3 regions of the Photobacterium sagamiensis genome follow, and region 3 is predicted to be linked to each of the others. Evidence: riboswitches for the same ligand, from Rfam matches in the RefSeq annotation. Region 3 holds a riboswitch; each other region holds the start of a gene.
The links. A riboswitch is a leader RNA that binds a small molecule or an ion and turns the genes downstream of it on or off. The one in region 3 is predicted to bind thiamine pyrophosphate.

Region 1: linked by a shared signal. The riboswitch ahead of thiD (bifunctional hydroxymethylpyrimidine kinase/phosphomethylpyrimidine kinase) and the one ahead of thiC (phosphomethylpyrimidine synthase ThiC) in region 3 are both predicted to bind thiamine pyrophosphate.
Region 2: linked by a shared signal. The riboswitch ahead of thiB (thiamine ABC transporter substrate binding subunit) and the one ahead of thiC (phosphomethylpyrimidine synthase ThiC) in region 3 are both predicted to bind thiamine pyrophosphate.

The regions. Positions count from the first base shown of each region.
Region 1 covers NZ_JAKJSP010000055.1:15,672-20,978, reverse strand. The annotation lists gene L4D76_RS22755 (hypothetical protein) at 389-814, shown strand; partial or broken gene tnpA (IS200/IS605 family transposase) at 1,145-1,384, opposite strand; TPP riboswitch at 1,706-1,804, shown strand; gene thiD (bifunctional hydroxymethylpyrimidine kinase/phosphomethylpyrimidine kinase) at 1,880-2,710, shown strand; gene L4D76_RS22740 (ABC transporter ATP-binding protein) at 2,742-3,512, shown strand; gene L4D76_RS22735 (ABC transporter permease) at 3,505-4,326, shown strand; gene L4D76_RS22730 (ABC transporter substrate-binding protein) at 4,427-5,307, shown strand, end outside.
Region 2 covers NZ_JAKJSP010000018.1:112,501-117,807, reverse strand. The annotation lists gene thiQ (thiamine ABC transporter ATP-binding protein) at 1-344, opposite strand, end outside; gene thiP (thiamine/thiamine pyrophosphate ABC transporter permease ThiP) at 353-1,939, opposite strand; gene thiB (thiamine ABC transporter substrate binding subunit) at 2,024-3,013, opposite strand; TPP riboswitch at 3,112-3,226, opposite strand; gene L4D76_RS08485 (DUF547 domain-containing protein) at 3,401-4,183, opposite strand; gene leuD (3-isopropylmalate dehydratase small subunit) at 4,328-4,930, opposite strand; gene leuC (3-isopropylmalate dehydratase large subunit) at 4,948-5,307, opposite strand, start outside.
Region 3 covers NZ_JAKJSP010000027.1:876-6,182, reverse strand. The annotation lists gene L4D76_RS13870 (HesA/MoeB/ThiF family protein) at 1-419, opposite strand, end outside; gene L4D76_RS13865 (thiamine phosphate synthase) at 409-1,659, opposite strand; gene thiC (phosphomethylpyrimidine synthase ThiC) at 1,659-3,581, opposite strand; TPP riboswitch at 3,722-3,820, opposite strand; gene L4D76_RS13855 (voltage-gated chloride channel family protein) at 3,924-5,294, opposite strand.

The DNA.
Region 1 (5,307 bases), on a different contig from region 3:
TTAATTTCAGTTGGTTATTGTGAACGTTTAAGTTCTGAAGCAGGGTACATGAGGCAGTCCGTCATTTTTAGAAATCAGTACGACAATAACGTCAAGTTCAGTTGCTTGTTTTTCCATTCGCCTTCAATAACCACTCGTCAGTTAATTAATGACGTCATTCTGTCATGCCGATCCCACCTCCATTTCGATTTAGTAGCACTATGTGGCGGTAGAAAATCTAAGCGGCTAAAAAACAAGCAGCAAGGACGTCAAATAAGCTCCACTTTCCTATAAATGTGAGCTATCCCAATAGACTTTTAAATACACATGTATTATATATTCTAGTGTTTGCTGCATAACTCCATGATTAGATTAGTTTTTCAAAACATTTACTACATGGAGAAAGAAGGTGAAAAGAAGCAACCTGAACAGGCGAACATTGATGAACGTTATCCGGTTTCGCAAGCCGTACGTAGCTGAAGATTTTGAGGTAACTTCATTTGATCTGAAAGTCAGGAAAGATAGCTATAGCTTACGAAAAATCAAGAAGATTGAGTTAAGAGAATTGAGTCTCAAGGACAATCTGTTAAGGAGCTTATCGTTGGCTTTGGTGCTCTCAGCAGCTACCTGGGCTTTTGTCCCCCCGGCCGGCTTCGTGATTTTTTTCATCTGCCTGCCTTTTGTGTTTTTAACATATAGAAAGTATGAGCTTCGAGCTGAGTTTCGGGCAACAGACGAGACGGGGGATCAATGGGTTCCAATAGCTCGTTGTTGTACAGAGGAAGAATTTATCGTTCTTAATGCCCTGCAATTAGAGCTTGAGGGCAAACTTTAAACTGTCGGGCTCGTCATTAATTGGCGGGCCTTTTGTCTACCTCGGGTTGAATAGTCATGCATGACCGAGCAACGGAAACCAAGTGGGGTAAAATTTGGCATACAGAATATGACAAGTTGGACAAACTAGAGGAAGCGTTCCCTGGCCGTGTAACAAAACAAGTGAGCGATAATGTAAATATCGTTGTTGAGTTATTGACCAACGACAAGTACATAGATAATCAGTCATAAAGATACATTGCATAGCGCCATTCTACTTACTCCAGAGTGGCGCTTTTATTATAAAAGACTCTGTTAATCATGAACCACCGGCAAAGCCGGTGGTATGATAAAAGCCAATTGTGTTTGCAACGCTGTATTTCGGTGGAATCATCAAAAGCATATGAATATGATCTTTCATCGCATTTCCTTCCACTATCTCCACGCCTTGTTGCCTACACCGCTCTCTCAAAATCTTGCCTATATCTCGACGAATAGAGCCATAAATGGCTTTCTTTCGATATTTAGGCACAAATACGACGTGATAGTTGCAATAATGTGTTATGAGAGCTCGGCTCTGCCATTTTCTCATTTCTGCACGCCTGAACGGCGGAGTCTTTTCGAGGCACACCGCCAGAGGCGGTGGTTTACCAAGATTTAATTACAGGCTCAACGAAGACATGACATTGATTTGCTACTGCCCATTTAATCGAGTGGGCTTGAGTAAGTGAATCATAAATAATGGTCGATGGATGCCATCTGAATCTAAAAATAGTTCAAACGAATCAGGAATGATGCTGAAGCTATTGAGCATCATAATAAAAATGGTCCCAAGCCAGAAAAAGGTGTTAGGATATATGCCTAAACGGTTTACATTCCACTTTTGAATATAATTTATACCGTTTATTGAACAAGTAGTTAGTCGGGGAGCCATAAGGCTGAGACCACTTCGGTGGGACCCGTTGAACCTGATCCAGTTAACACTGGCGTAGGGAACTAACAGTAGTGTCCTCTCTTTCTGGCCAAGTTTTCCTGGCACAGTCTCCACGGCACCTGTTACCCCTGCGCAGCATTTTTAGGGGTAGTCATGACAGCAATTTCAAAAACACCAATTACACTTACCATCGCAGGTTCTGACAGCGGTGGCGGTGCAGGGATCCAAGCCGATATTAAAGCCATTTCTGCTACTGGCGGTTATGCCTGCTCGGTGATCACCGCACTAACAGCCCAGAACACCCAAGGTGTATCTGGCATCTTCCCTGTTTCCCCAGAATTTGTTGAACAACAACTTGATGCGGTATTTAGCGATTTAGACGTTAAAGCCGTGAAAATCGGTATGCTGAGTGATACCACGATCATTCGCGCTGTTGCGAAAAAACTGCGCCAGTATCGGCCTGCACATCTGGTTGTCGATCCTGTTATGGTGGCCACCAGCGGTGATTTACTCTTACAGCAAGATGCCATCTCAACCCTAAAAGATGAACTGATCCCCCTTGCCGATGTGATCACCCCTAACCTGCCTGAAGCTGCCGCCCTGCTTAACTGCGAGCGTCCCACAGCTGAAAGTGACATGGAGGCCATGATTGAGGCACTGCGCCATCTGGGTGCTAAATCTGTACTGCTAAAAGGCGGACATCTGGAACAAGAAGAAAATAGCACCGATCTTCTGATTGTGGCTAATGATGTGCACCGATTCAGTACTAAGCGCATTGCCACCCGAAATACCCATGGCACTGGTTGTACCTTGTCTGCGGCAGTCGCTTCTTATCTTGCACAAGGTTACCCACTACTCGACGCGGTAGCCCATGGCAAAAACTATATTTCAAACGCGATCCTTCATGCTGATGAGCTGGAAATTGGTTCCGGTCATGGCCCTGTGCACCATTTCTTCGCCGGTCATTTCACCCCTGACGCCTAACTAAAAAATAACGAAGCATGACGGTAAAACCATGACGGTAGCAGTATCGGCAATATCCGGGATTGAAGTGAGCTTAACTCACGGACAGCTCCATTATCACAACAGCCACTCTCCGTTGTTTGTGAATTTGAATTTAACCTTACCGAAGGGTAAGTGGACCTGTATTCTCGGCAAAAGTGGTTGTGGAAAAACGTCTCTGTTGCGTTTACTGGCCGGCTTGCTGGACGACAAAGCACAGTGGCAAGGAGAGCTCACAACCTGTAATGGAAAAACACCAGCAAGCCAGGTGGCCTATATGGCGCAACAAGATTTACTGCTGCCCTGGCTGAGTGTGTTAGATAACGTCTGTTTCAGTGTTCGTTTAATGAAAGGTAAGCCGAGTGCTGATGATAAAGTTCGCGCACTCGATCTATTACGCAAAGTTGGCCTAGCCGATTATGCCGGTGCTTATCCCGATAGCTTGTCTGGCGGAATGCGTCAGCGTGTCGCTTTGGCCCGTACCCTGATGCAGGATAAACCGCTGCTGTTAATGGACGAACCCTTCTCGGCCCTCGATGCTGTTACCCGCCATAAACTGCAGAACCTGGCGGCTGAGCTGTTGGCTGATAAAACCGTTTTGCTGATCACCCATGATCCTCAAGAAGCGCTGCGCTTGGGTCACCAAATATTGCTGATGACAGGCTCTCCTGCTGCTGTCAGTTCACTCCCGATACCGTCATCAGCTGCCCCACGCCAATTTGATGCTGAACTGGCGATATTCCAGCAACAGATTATCGAGCAACTGGAGCAAGATTATGGCTGACTTGCAATCTTCACACCCACAGCTGAATGTCCAGTCTGTGTTGCGAAAGCAAACTCTGTCGCAGTCGTCTTCCCATCCTCTCACTCGCATGGTTATCAGCAGCGCAGTGATCCTCGGGTTATGGCAACTGGCAGTGATGGTATTTGAATTACCGAGTTTTATCTTACCGGGTCCGATGGCTGTACTCGAAAAGCTGATCCAACGCTATGACGTTCTGCTCAATCATACCTGGGTAACCGCCTCTGAAGTGGTGCTGGGATTATTGCTCGGCCTGTCTATGGGCCTGTTTTTTGCTCTCCAGATGCTGCTCTTTGATCCGCTGCGTCGCTGGTTGCTGCCTATTTTAATTGCCAGCCAGGCAATCCCTGTCTTTGCCATCGCGCCTATTCTGATGCTGTGGCTGGGTTATGGCATTGCCTCCAAAATCGTGATGGCGGCATTAATCATCTTTTTTCCCGTGACTACCTGCTGTTACGACGGATTAAGACACACCCCTACGGGCTATCTGGATCTGGCTAAAACCATGGGCGCCTCAAAGTGGCAACTGCTATGGCATGTGCGCTTACCTGCGGCTTTACCAGCTCTGGCATCGGGGATCCGTGTCGCGGTTGTTGTTGCGCCAATTGGTGCCGTTGTCGGTGAATGGGTGGGCTCCAGTGAAGGTTTGGGTTACCTGATGTTGCAAGCCAATGCCCGCATGATGATCGATGAAATGTTTGCCGCTTTATTGATCCTGGCCACTTTTTCGATCGGCTTGTACTTTGCTGCCGATTGGCTGCTTAAACGAGCTATACCATGGCAATCCAAGCAATAAATTAAACCGCGAAATTAACGAAATATTTCAACTACACAGCAAGTTAGAAACAACATAAGCAACAACCTCAATACTAATAAAATTAAAAAGGACATTAACTATGAAAAAAATGCTGGCTAAAAGCCTGATTTCTTTGGCGCTTTCCACAACTGTCTTTAGTGCACCCGCTTTTAGCGCATCAACAAAAAATATGACGTTAATGCTCGACTGGTTCGTCAATCCTAATCATGGCCCGGTTGTAATAGCAAAAGAGAAAGGTCTTTTCAAAGATCAAGGACTAAACATCACCATCCAGGAACCGGCGGATCCAAGTATGCCGGCCAAATTAGTGGCGGCTGGCAAAGTTGATTTAGCCGTTTCCTACCAAGCCAGCCTCACTATGGATGTTGCAGCCGGTCTGCCTTTGATCCGCTCTGCCACATTAATCGCCGCGCCACTGAATACGTTGATGGTACTGGATAACAACAAAATTAACTCACTGGCAGATTTAAAAGGAAAGAAAATAGGCATCGCCATTGCGGGTAACGAAGAAGCAACGATCGGTACCATGCTAAACAGCGAAGGCGTCGAATACAAAGATGTTCAAATCATCAATGTTGGCTGGGCGCTGTCATCATCGCTGGCTTCAGGCAAAGTCGACGCTATCTGGGGCGGGCTGCGTAACTTTGAAACTAATCAGCTTGAGCTGGAAGGCTACAAAGCCAAGGCGTTCTTCCCCGAAGAGCACGGTGTACCTCCATACGATGAGTTAATCGTCGTCGCAAACAAAAACAGCTACGACCGAGTCACACTGAAGAAGTTTAACCGGGCTATTGAACTGGCAACCCAGTACATTATCAATCACCCCGACCAGGCATGGAAAGAGTTTGTTGCTTACGCTCCCGATACGCTAAACAACGAACTGAACCGCCGCGCATGGCGAGACACCCTGCCTCGTTTCGCACTGCGTCCGTCAGCCGTTGATGAAGCGCGTTACGATGA
Region 2 (5,307 bases), on a different contig from region 3:
TCTTCCCGGCTTAGTTTTAATCCGGGGTGAATGCCGAGGCCGATGTTTTCAAACACCGTCAGGTGGGGGAACAGGTTGTGATCCTGAAACAAAATGGAGAGCGGACGCTCGGCGGGATTTTGGGTTGTTATCGGTTGCCCGGCAATGTGCAGTTCACCACTATCGGGTTTTAGAAAACCCGCCACCATGGCTAACAAGGTACTTTTCCCAGCCCCGCTTGGGCCGATCAATGCCACGATATCGCCTTTTTCAGCCTGCAGGTCGAATATCATCGGCACTGCTCCATCCTGGGCAGACTGTCCGGGGTGTATATAGTGGTGACACAATTGGTTCAGTTTGAGCATTATGACTTCTACTTTTTATGGCCAGGAATGAGCACTTTTTCGACCACGGTGAATAACCCGAGGCTGAGTAATAACAGCAACAAAGCCGCAACTGCAGCCGCATCCATCTGATAACTTCCCAACAGCTGAAACAGATACAGTGGCAGCGTCTGGAAATCCTGACTGCCAAATAAGGCGATAGCCCCTAAATCACCGAGCGAGAGCACAAAGCCGATCGCCAGTGCCTGGGCGATGGGTTTGCGCAGGGCGCGCCATTCAACCAGCCGCAGACGTGACAAGCCGCTCATTCCCAGGCTCTGGCACAATGGATTGTATTGCTGAGCCACATGCAGCATTGGCTGGCTCAGGGTTTTAATCACGTAAGGCAGTGCCATTAACGCATTAACGGAAATAACCACCCAGAGGGCGGTAGCAAAGACATCGGTATACTGGCGCAGTAGCAAAAAGATCCCGGTGCTGAGCACTAAGCTGGGGGTAACCAGAATAATGGTGCCGAGCAGTTCTATCCCGTCGGCGCGAAGTCTTTTATTGTGCAGACGCCAGTGACGACTGGTCAGTAAGATGGCGATACCACTTGATACGGCGATCATGCAGGAAAACCCCGCAATCTTGAGTGAATTCGCGATGGCTTGCCACAATGCGGGCTCGGCCAGTTGCTGGGGGAGTTTACTGTTGAACCCGGCACCGATAACGGCCAGTAAGGGCGGCAGAACGAGCAACAGGGCGAGGCTGATCCAGCTCCAGTCCCAAATTTTTGCCCGGCGATTATCGAGATAATTGGGTTGGTGCTCTGTCACCGAACCCGTCAGGGTTGAAAGTGGTTTCGCAAATCGCTGGGTGAATAACACTAGGCTGCAGCAAATCAGCATTTGCCACAGTGCCAGAACGGCCCCGGCTGCCAGATCGAAGTCATAGCGCAATGCCTGATAAATCGCCAGTTCGATGGTGGTGGCTTTTGGCCCGCCGCCCAGTGACATAATCACCGCAAAACTGGTAAAGCAGAGCATGAAAACCAGACCAATCACATGCGGCAGCTGTTGCCTCAGGCGTGGCCAGGCGATTAGGCGGAATTTACTCCAGCCCGTAATACCCAGGTGTGCCGCCAGTTTGTGCTGTTCAAAAGGGATCCCTTCCAGACTTTGCAGTAACAGGCGGGTAGCTAACGGTAAATTGAGGAACACATGGGCCAGCAAAATGCCGTTTAATCCATAAAGATTAAACGGTAGTGGCTGCTTTAGTATTGCAGCCAGCAGGCCGCTTTTCCCGTAAATCGCCAGCAGGCCAAAGACAGCGACCAGTACCGGTAGCACCAGTGTCATCGCAAATAACCGCAGCAATAAGCTACGGCCGAAAAACTGCCGGCGCGACAGCGCATAGGCAACCGGAATTGCCGGTACTACGCTGAGCAGGGTCGAGAGCAAAGCCTGATAAAAGCTGAATCCCGCCACATGGCGCAGGTAGGGATCTTGCCAGATTAGCAGCGAGTTGAAGTCGGTCGCCTGACTGATCAACGCGGTGATGGCACTGATCACCACGGTAGCGATCAGCCCGGCGGTGATCACGCCCGGCAGGGAAGCACGAAAACGGGTATTCAAAAGTCAGTGACCATTATTCAGAATATTCTTTTTTTATAAGCGCTCTTTAGTCAGAGCGCTTAAGTAAGGGTTCTTGCGTAAGCGCTATTGCGTAAGGGCATTTTGCCATTCACGGATCCAGCCGCGACGTTGTGAAGCCACTTCCTTGGCACTAAATTGCAAGGCTTTCGCTGGCAGGGTTAATTGCTCAAAACCTGCCGGTAATGTTTGTTTGGTGACAGGATACATCCAGTTACCTGTTGGCATCGCTGACTGGAAATCATCACTCAAAATAAACGTCATAAACTGATCGGCCAGTTTGGCGTTTGGACTGTTTTTCAGCTTAGCGGCCACTTCAATCTGCATGTAGTGACCTTCGCTGAAGTCAGCAGCTTGGTATTTGCTCTCTTTGTCAGCAATGATGTGGTAAGCCGGAGACGTGGTGTAAGAGAGCACCATGTCAGATTCCCCTTTAAGGAACATGTTGTAAGCTTCCGACCAGCCCTTGGTGACCGTGACGGTTTTCTTTGCCAGCTGCTGCCAGGCATCCGATGCTTTATCGCCATAGACCGACTTCATCCACAGCATCAGGCCTTGCCCCGGTGTGGAAGTGCGAGGATCCTGATAGATCACGCTGATATCATCACGTTTGATCAGCTCTGCCAGGCTCTTGGGCGGATTAGTCAGTTTTTCCGAGTCATAGACAAAGGCAAAATAGCCGTAGTCGTAAGGGACAAAGGTCGTATCATTCCAGCCATTGGGTAAGTTAACGGCGTCGGTATCAACATTATGCGTTGCCAGTAAGCCTGTTTGCTTGGCTTCTGCCATCAGGTTGTTATCTAATCCCAGCAAGATGTCCGCTTTGGTGCTGCTGCCTTCCAGGCGAACACGGTTTAGAATCGAAACCCCGTCATCAAGCGCGACGAACTCAAGGTTACAACCGCATTGGGCTTCAAAGGCTTTTTCGATGGCCGGGCCCGGTCCCCAGTCTGATGCAAATGAACTGTAGGTATAGACCGTTAAGGTATTGTCACTGGCCCATGCCGAGCCTGCGGCTAATAAAGAGAGAGAAAGAATTGGTAGTAGTTTTTTCACGATGCGCTCCTGATGCCCAACATCCTGCGGGACAATTATTTCAAGTGAGCGAAGGTTGAGAAGGTGTTGCCTTATGCTTTTGCTCTGGTGAAACGAGCAGCGGCTATTTTCTCAATTCCTACGCCAGTATGACCTGGTTCAGGTTCAATGGGTTCTGCGTCAGCAATCTCAGCCTTTGTTGCCTAAACAACATTGACTCCCCAATGAGAACAGTAGCTATTCTAATACCAATTTCATTAATTATCTAACCATTCAGAACACCACTGGGAGTCAAGTTCAAGGATAGCGATTGATAGAAGAGTGGTTCTCTTTTGAAATAGGAATAATCGCTAAGCAGTCCGTTGCCAGCGTAATACTACTCTGCGGATTTCATGGCGGTGCATAGCCTTATTTTGTTTCATTCAGCGTCCAGTCGTAATCATAGCTGATGTGGTTAAGTTGTACTGGAGCGCCTTTCCAGTATTGATTCAGGTGGCTTTGCAGTGCGGTTTTATTGCCAAAATCCACGCCATACCAATCATAGATAGAGGAAAGGCGGACTTTATTGCCTGTCAGCTTGACGCCCTTGGTGTTGTTCACAAAGCGGTTGGCGGCTTGTTCAAGTAAGTCTTCACTATTGCTGGCAGTAAAGGCCTGTGGTTGAAGATCCGGGCACCCCAGGCTGGCACAGTTGACCACGTAGTGGATGCGAGCATCTTGCCAGATCGGGCGCAGAATTCGGTGTTCAATATCATTGAGTGACAATGGTTTGCCATTGATGGTGATCAGCTTTTCATCCCAAGGCCCGAAAGTGAAGAAACCACCTAGCTTGGTAATGGATTTCAGCGGGTAGTTGTTCAGGATCAACTGTACGGTCAGGGCATTATAGAGATTGACCCAGTAGGCAAACTGCTCATCTTGGCGGTAGCGGCGTGGATCGATGGCGGTGAGGGAGCGGATATAGCGGTCAAGCTCCCACTTATCATTATCGGAAACTGCGCGGTAGCGAAACAGGGTCTGTTGTGGTTGTTGAACCAGGTAGTTATCCAAAGTGCGTTGCCAGCGGGTATGATCAATGGCCGCGGTATTGGCTTCATTGCTTTGTTGCCAATAGGGCCACAGATCGGCTTTTGGGGCGGTGCAGCCGGGGCTTGAAACCAGCAGTAATAAAAGCGCGAATATGATACGCATCATAACTCCTTGCGGTTTTTAAGGAAGAGGCTAGATGATATGACCTTGTATTGATAGGTTTTCTTTCAAGTAAAAAGAAGCCATGCTGTAAATAAAAACGCCCAGCATCAATTGAGGCTGGGCGTGAGTTAGTATTTGCTTACGTTAGACAAGAAAAGCGGGGATCTTGCTTTCATACTCTGTAATTTCGTCTTCGTGCTGCAGGGTCAGGCCAATGTTATCCAGACCGTTTAGCAAGCAGTGGCGACGGAATTCATCAATTTCGAATGAATACGATTTTCCGTTAGCGGTCACTGACATCGATTCCAGATCGACGGTGATCTCGGCACCTTCGTTAGCTTCAACATATTGGAATAGCTCATCAACTTCCTGATCGGTCAGGCGAACCGGCACCATTTGGTTGTTGATTGAGTTGCCATAGAAAATATCGGCAAAGCTGGGTGCAATCATCACTTGAATGCCGTAATCAGCCAGTGCCCAGGGGGCGTGTTCACGGGATGAACCACAACCGAAGTTTTCACGTGCCAGCAAAATACTTGCGCCTTGGTAGCGGGGGGCATTCATGATGAAGTCTGGGTTTTCTTGCTGACCCGCATCGTCTAGAAAGCGCCAATCATTAAAAAGATGCTGACCAAAACCGGTGCGAGTCACTTTTTGCAAAAACTGCTTAGGAATGATGGCATCAGTATCAATATTCGCGGTATCAAGTGGAACCACTAATCCTGTGTGTTGTTTAAAACCTGTCATTGTTCGTTCCTTCCTGATTAAGCCGTTGCGGTATCTAAGTCGCGGATATCAACAAAGTGACCGGCACATGCTGCTGCTGCTGCCATTGCTGGACTCACTAGGTGAGTACGACCATCACGACCCTGGCGACCTTCGAAGTTACGGTTACTCGTTGACGCGCAGCGCTCTTTTGGCCCTAAGCGGTCATTGTTCATCGCAAGACACATTGAACAGCCCGGTAGGCGCCATTCAAAGCCGGCTTCAATGAAGATCTTATCTAGCCCTTCTTTCTCAGCTTGTGCTTTTACTTGCTCAGATCCCGGGACAACCAATGCTTGAACATTTGCTGCGACTTTGCGCCCTTTGGCAATAGCCGCCGCTGCACGCATGTCTTCGAT
Region 3 (5,307 bases):
CAGGCCTGATTTACCGCATGTCGGGTGGGCAGATTATCGGAGCAATCTAAAATGACATCTGCCAGTTCAACCTCCATCGCCAGACGCTGATTGGCTAAGCGGACTTGTACCGCACGGACCCGAATATGCGGATTAAGCGCCTGGAGCTGCTCAGCCGCCATTTTGGCTTTGCGTTGCCCCTGATGGGCATCACGATAAATCACCTGACGCTGCAGGTTCGAGCTGTCGACTTCGTCGTCATCAGCGATCACGATATTTCCTACGCCAGCTCCCGCCAGATACAGTGCGGCTGCCGAGCCTAAACCACCGGCACCGACTAATAGAACCTGAGAGCGAGTCAATAGCTGCTGACCTTGTTCACCGATTTCCGGCAACATGATCTGACGGTTGTAGCGAAGAAATTCCTGATCACTCAACATCAAGCTGTTCCTCAGCCACTTCATGCCGAACCAGCAATTGATTAAATGCCTCAATCGCCGCTTTTGTATCATCGGCCTGAGTCACCGCGCGAACCACAGCCACACTACTGACCCCGGTGCGCCATACTTTTTCCGCACGAGATAAATCAATGCCGCCAATCGCCACTGTCGGGAACGCATCACCAATCAGTTTTTGATATAAAGCCAGACGGTTCAGACCTTGCGGCTTGGACGGCATCTCTTTGGTGGTGGTTGGGTAAATATGACCCAGTGCGATATAACTCGGCGAAAACTCCACGGCTCGCAGGATCTCAAAATAGCCATGTGTCGATAAACCAATGCGCAAACCAGCCTGCTGAATTGCGGTCAAATCAGCGGTATCTAAATCTTCCTGACCAAGGTGAACACCATAAGCGTGATGCTTAATCGCCAACTGCCAGTAGTCATTAACGAAAACCTGAGCATGATAAGCATTGCCCAAGGCAATAATTCGTTGAATTTGATCTTCAAGCTCAGGATCTTGCGAGTCTTTAATTCGCAGCTGGGTAGTTTTCACATCCAACTTGAGTAAGCGTTCTACCCACTCTGCCGAATCGACAACCGGGTACAGTGTCAGCTGCGTCGCATCCGTCGCAGCAAAGGGATCAACCGCCACTTCTTTACTGTGCCAGCCTAACTCGGTGACTTCCGGATGATTCGCCGTTAATGGGCGAGGAAACAACTCACGGCGCATTGGCCAGCTAATTTCACCATGGCCATCCGCATTCGATTCCTGATAACTACGAGCATGGGCGCGCGCTAAGGTCACCGCATCTTCCAGCGGATAATCGAGCGCCAGTGCAGTTAGTAACATCGCACGCTGAGGATCACTGGCCCCGGCATGGTGGCAATAAACCGCACGTGCTTCACCGTTATGATGCCAGATATCAACGCAGCCCTTATCCGTTGGCAAATCACACACCACTAATGACGGATTTTGCTCAACCTTATGCTGCATCTCACTCAAAGTCGGATAGGGTGCTAACCACTGATCCAGCACTCTGAAGCCATCAATACCAGCTTCAGCCTGGTTAAATACCAGGCTGAACTGACGCTCTTCAATTTGAATCTCTACAGCACCCGAATCACTCAACTTCACACTGACTGACTCACCAAGCTGATACTGATCAGCGGTGGCCAGCAGAGGTTCTACATGCATTAGCAGTGGCGTTAAACTATCGGGTAAACATAAAGAGCTCATTAACTATCCTCTTGGGCAGGGTGGTATAACTCACTTCCTCGGGAACGGAACTCATCGGCTTTCTGTTGCATGCCTTCCAATGGGTCATCCAATAACTTAATTGCCAACTCTCCGCTCTGTTCCAGCTTATTCGCATAATCACGAACTTCTTGTGAAATCTTCATCGAACAGAATTTAGGCCCGCACATAGAACAAAAATGCGCAACTTTGCCAGATTCCTGAGGCAGGGTTTCGTCATGATATGCACGAGCAGTATCAGGATCTAAACCCAGATTAAATTGGTCTTCCCAGCGGAATTCAAAACGCGCTTTTGACAAAGCGTTGTCTCTGACTTGTGCGCCAGGGTGGCCTTTTGCCAAGTCTGCCGCATGAGCACATAACTTGTACGTGATCAGACCCACTTTTACGTCGTCTTTATTCGGTAAACCAAGGTGTTCTTTCGGAGTGACATAACACAGCATAGCGCAACCATACCAACCAATGACTGCTGCACCAATTCCCGAGGTAATATGATCATAACCAGGTGCGATATCTGTCGTTAGCGGGCCCAGTGTATAAAATGGGGCTTCATGGCAATGCTTCAGCTGCTCTTCCATATTTTCTTTGATCATGTGCATTGGCACATGACCCGGGCCTTCAATCATCACCTGGACGTCGTATTCCCAGGCAATTTTCGTCAGTTCACCCAGTGTACGTAGCTCACTAAACTGAGCTTCATCGTTAGCATCTGCGACAGAACCCGGACGCAGGCCGTCTCCTAAAGAAAGGGAGATATCGTATTGCGCACATATTTCACATATTTCACGGAAATGAACATAAAGGAAGCTTTCTTCATGATGCGCTAAACACCACTTAGCCATGATCGAGCCACCGCGTGACACAATGCCGGTCAATCGCTTTGCTGTCATCGGCACATAGCGAAGCAACACACCAGCATGAATAGTGAAGTAATCAACCCCTTGCTCGGCTTGCTCTAGCAAAGTATCGCGGAAGACTTCCCAGGTCAGGTTCTCGGCAATACCATTCACTTTTTCTAACGCCTGATACATAGGTACCGTACCAATTGGCACGGGACTGTTACGGATGATCCACTCACGAGTTTCATGAATATTACGTCCGGTTGAAAGATCCATCACGGTATCGCCGCCCCAGCGAGTTGACCACACCAACTTTTCAACTTCTTCTTCAATGGAAGAGCTGACTGCAGAGTTACCGATATTGGCATTTACTTTCACCAGAAAATTACGACCAATGATCATCGGTTCAGATTCTGGATGGTTAATGTTGGCAGGAATAATGGCACGACCTTCTGCCACTTCCTGGCGCACAAACTCAGGAGTAATTTCAGAAGGCAGGTTAGCACCAAAGCTGATGCCGGGATGCTGTAGGTTCAGTACTTCATCTCGATACTGGACACGCCCCATGTTTTCGCGAATGGCAATGTATTCCATCTCAGGTGTCACAATGCCTTTTCGTGCATAGTGCAGCTGGGTAACACATTGCCCTTGCTGGGCACGGCGAGCATGAATTCGCTCGGCAAAACGAAGGTCATCCAGGGTATCGTCAGATAAACGTTCCTTGGTATATTCAGAGCTTAACTCACCTAAGAGTTCAGTATCACCACGCTCATCTATCCAGCCTGAACGAATTTTATTTAAACCAGCATAAATATTTACAGGCTGCTCGGGATCGGTATAACAGCCTGAGGTGTCATAAACACGAATAGGTTCATTGGGTTCAAAAATAGGATCTGTCTTAGTTCCGCCAACAAGGCTGTCTGACAGAGAGATCTCACGCATGGGTACCTGAATATCATCTCGGCTACCTTGCACATAAACTTTCCGGGAATTAGGAAAAGGTTGGGCGGTTAGTGAATCTATAAATTGTTTAGCTTCCAGTCTCGCTTGTTTGCGATTCGACATAGCAAATTCCTTGAGTATCCATATAGAGGGAAATTGCTTGGCGGATTGGCGCGTAAACAAGAGGCGTACACGTAGAATGTGCAGCATCATCTGGTGCGCTAGTTGTGTATTAATGTTGTGTTTCTATCAATACAGCTAGGCAGAAGAATTCTCTTGTTCCCTTTCGCAGGTATTAGCCTGATCAGGTTCAACGGATCCCGTAATACGGTCTCAGCCATTTGGCACTCCGACAAGTTTCGAAAAGAGTATAGGGAAGGGAATAAATCACAGCAAGAGCAAAACAAAGAAAATGATGAACTAATGTGAAAACAAATATGGCCGCACAAATGTGCGGCCTTACGATTATTTGGAATGTTTTTTAACTATTGCTTTCAGCAATGATGAATGGGTTTCACGCAGCTCACCTAACTTATGGGTAATTTTCGGTGCACCTTTTAAGTCAAATAACTTAGGTACAGCAACCCGCTGCGATGAATAAATACCGGTATGACCACTAAAATAGTAAGCTGTAAAACAAGCTATCGCAAAGTACAACATATAGTCTGCACCAAACAACTCGACGCCCATAATGGTACAGGCAAGCGGGGTATTGGTGGCCGCAGCAAAGACAGCCAAAAAGCCAAGTGCCGCAAATAGGTCAACCGGCGCACCCATAACCCAGGCCATGGTGTTTCCTAGTGTAGCACCAACAAAGAATAATGGAGTCACCTCTCCACCTTTATAGCCAGCAGCCAGGGTAATAGCGGTTAACAATAATTTGAGTAGCCAGCTATACCATTCAGCGCCTCCTTGACTGAAAGCACTTAAAATACTGACACCTCCATCTCGGCTAGAATAGACCCCGAGACCGATATAATCATAGTTACCAATCAAGTGAACAGAAGCGATAACGATCAACCCCCCGGCCACCACAATAAGGTATGGATTTTTCAGGGTCGCTTTAAAGATATCTTTAAAGGCATGGGTCAACTCACCAAACAAGTATCCAGCCAAACCAAAGGCGATCGAAGCTAAAATGATTTTCCCGATCAGGAAGATATCCACTTTTACCGCATGCTCAAATAAGGTAATTGTCTCTAAGAAGTCAATGCGATAATGAGTATGATGCGCTCCCCATGCACTACATACCAGATCGGCAAGAATAGCGGCAAAAAGGGCTGGAATAATTGCATCAAACTTCAAGCGACCAATTGCCAGTACTTCCAGTGCAAAAATTGCCCCGGTTAATGGCGTCCCGAATACCGCACCAAATCCTGCAGCCACCCCGGCAATAAGGATCAAGCGTGTGTCAGCTTCATTGAGTTTAAAAACCCGGGCAAGCCAGTGTGTTGTTGCTCCGCCAATTTGAACGGCCGTACCTTCCCGGCCCGCAGATCCCCCAAATAAGTGAGTGATCACCGTCGTAATCAATACCAGAGGTCCCATACGGGTAGGAATGCCAGCTCCTGGCTCATGGATCTCATCCATGATGAGGTTATTGCCCCCTTCAGAGTTTTTACCCAGATTGCGGTAACAATAAACAATCACAATGCCTGCAAGGGGTAATAAGTAAATCAACCAGGAATTGTCGATTCGAGTCGTCGTAGCCACACTCAATATCCAGAGAAAGAAGGCATTGAGTGAACCGACAATGACAGCGACAGGGATAATAAGTAGCGTCCATCTGAGGATATGGACAAAAATTTTAGGGTTTTCGCTTAATGGATGAGCCATACCAGCCTATCTA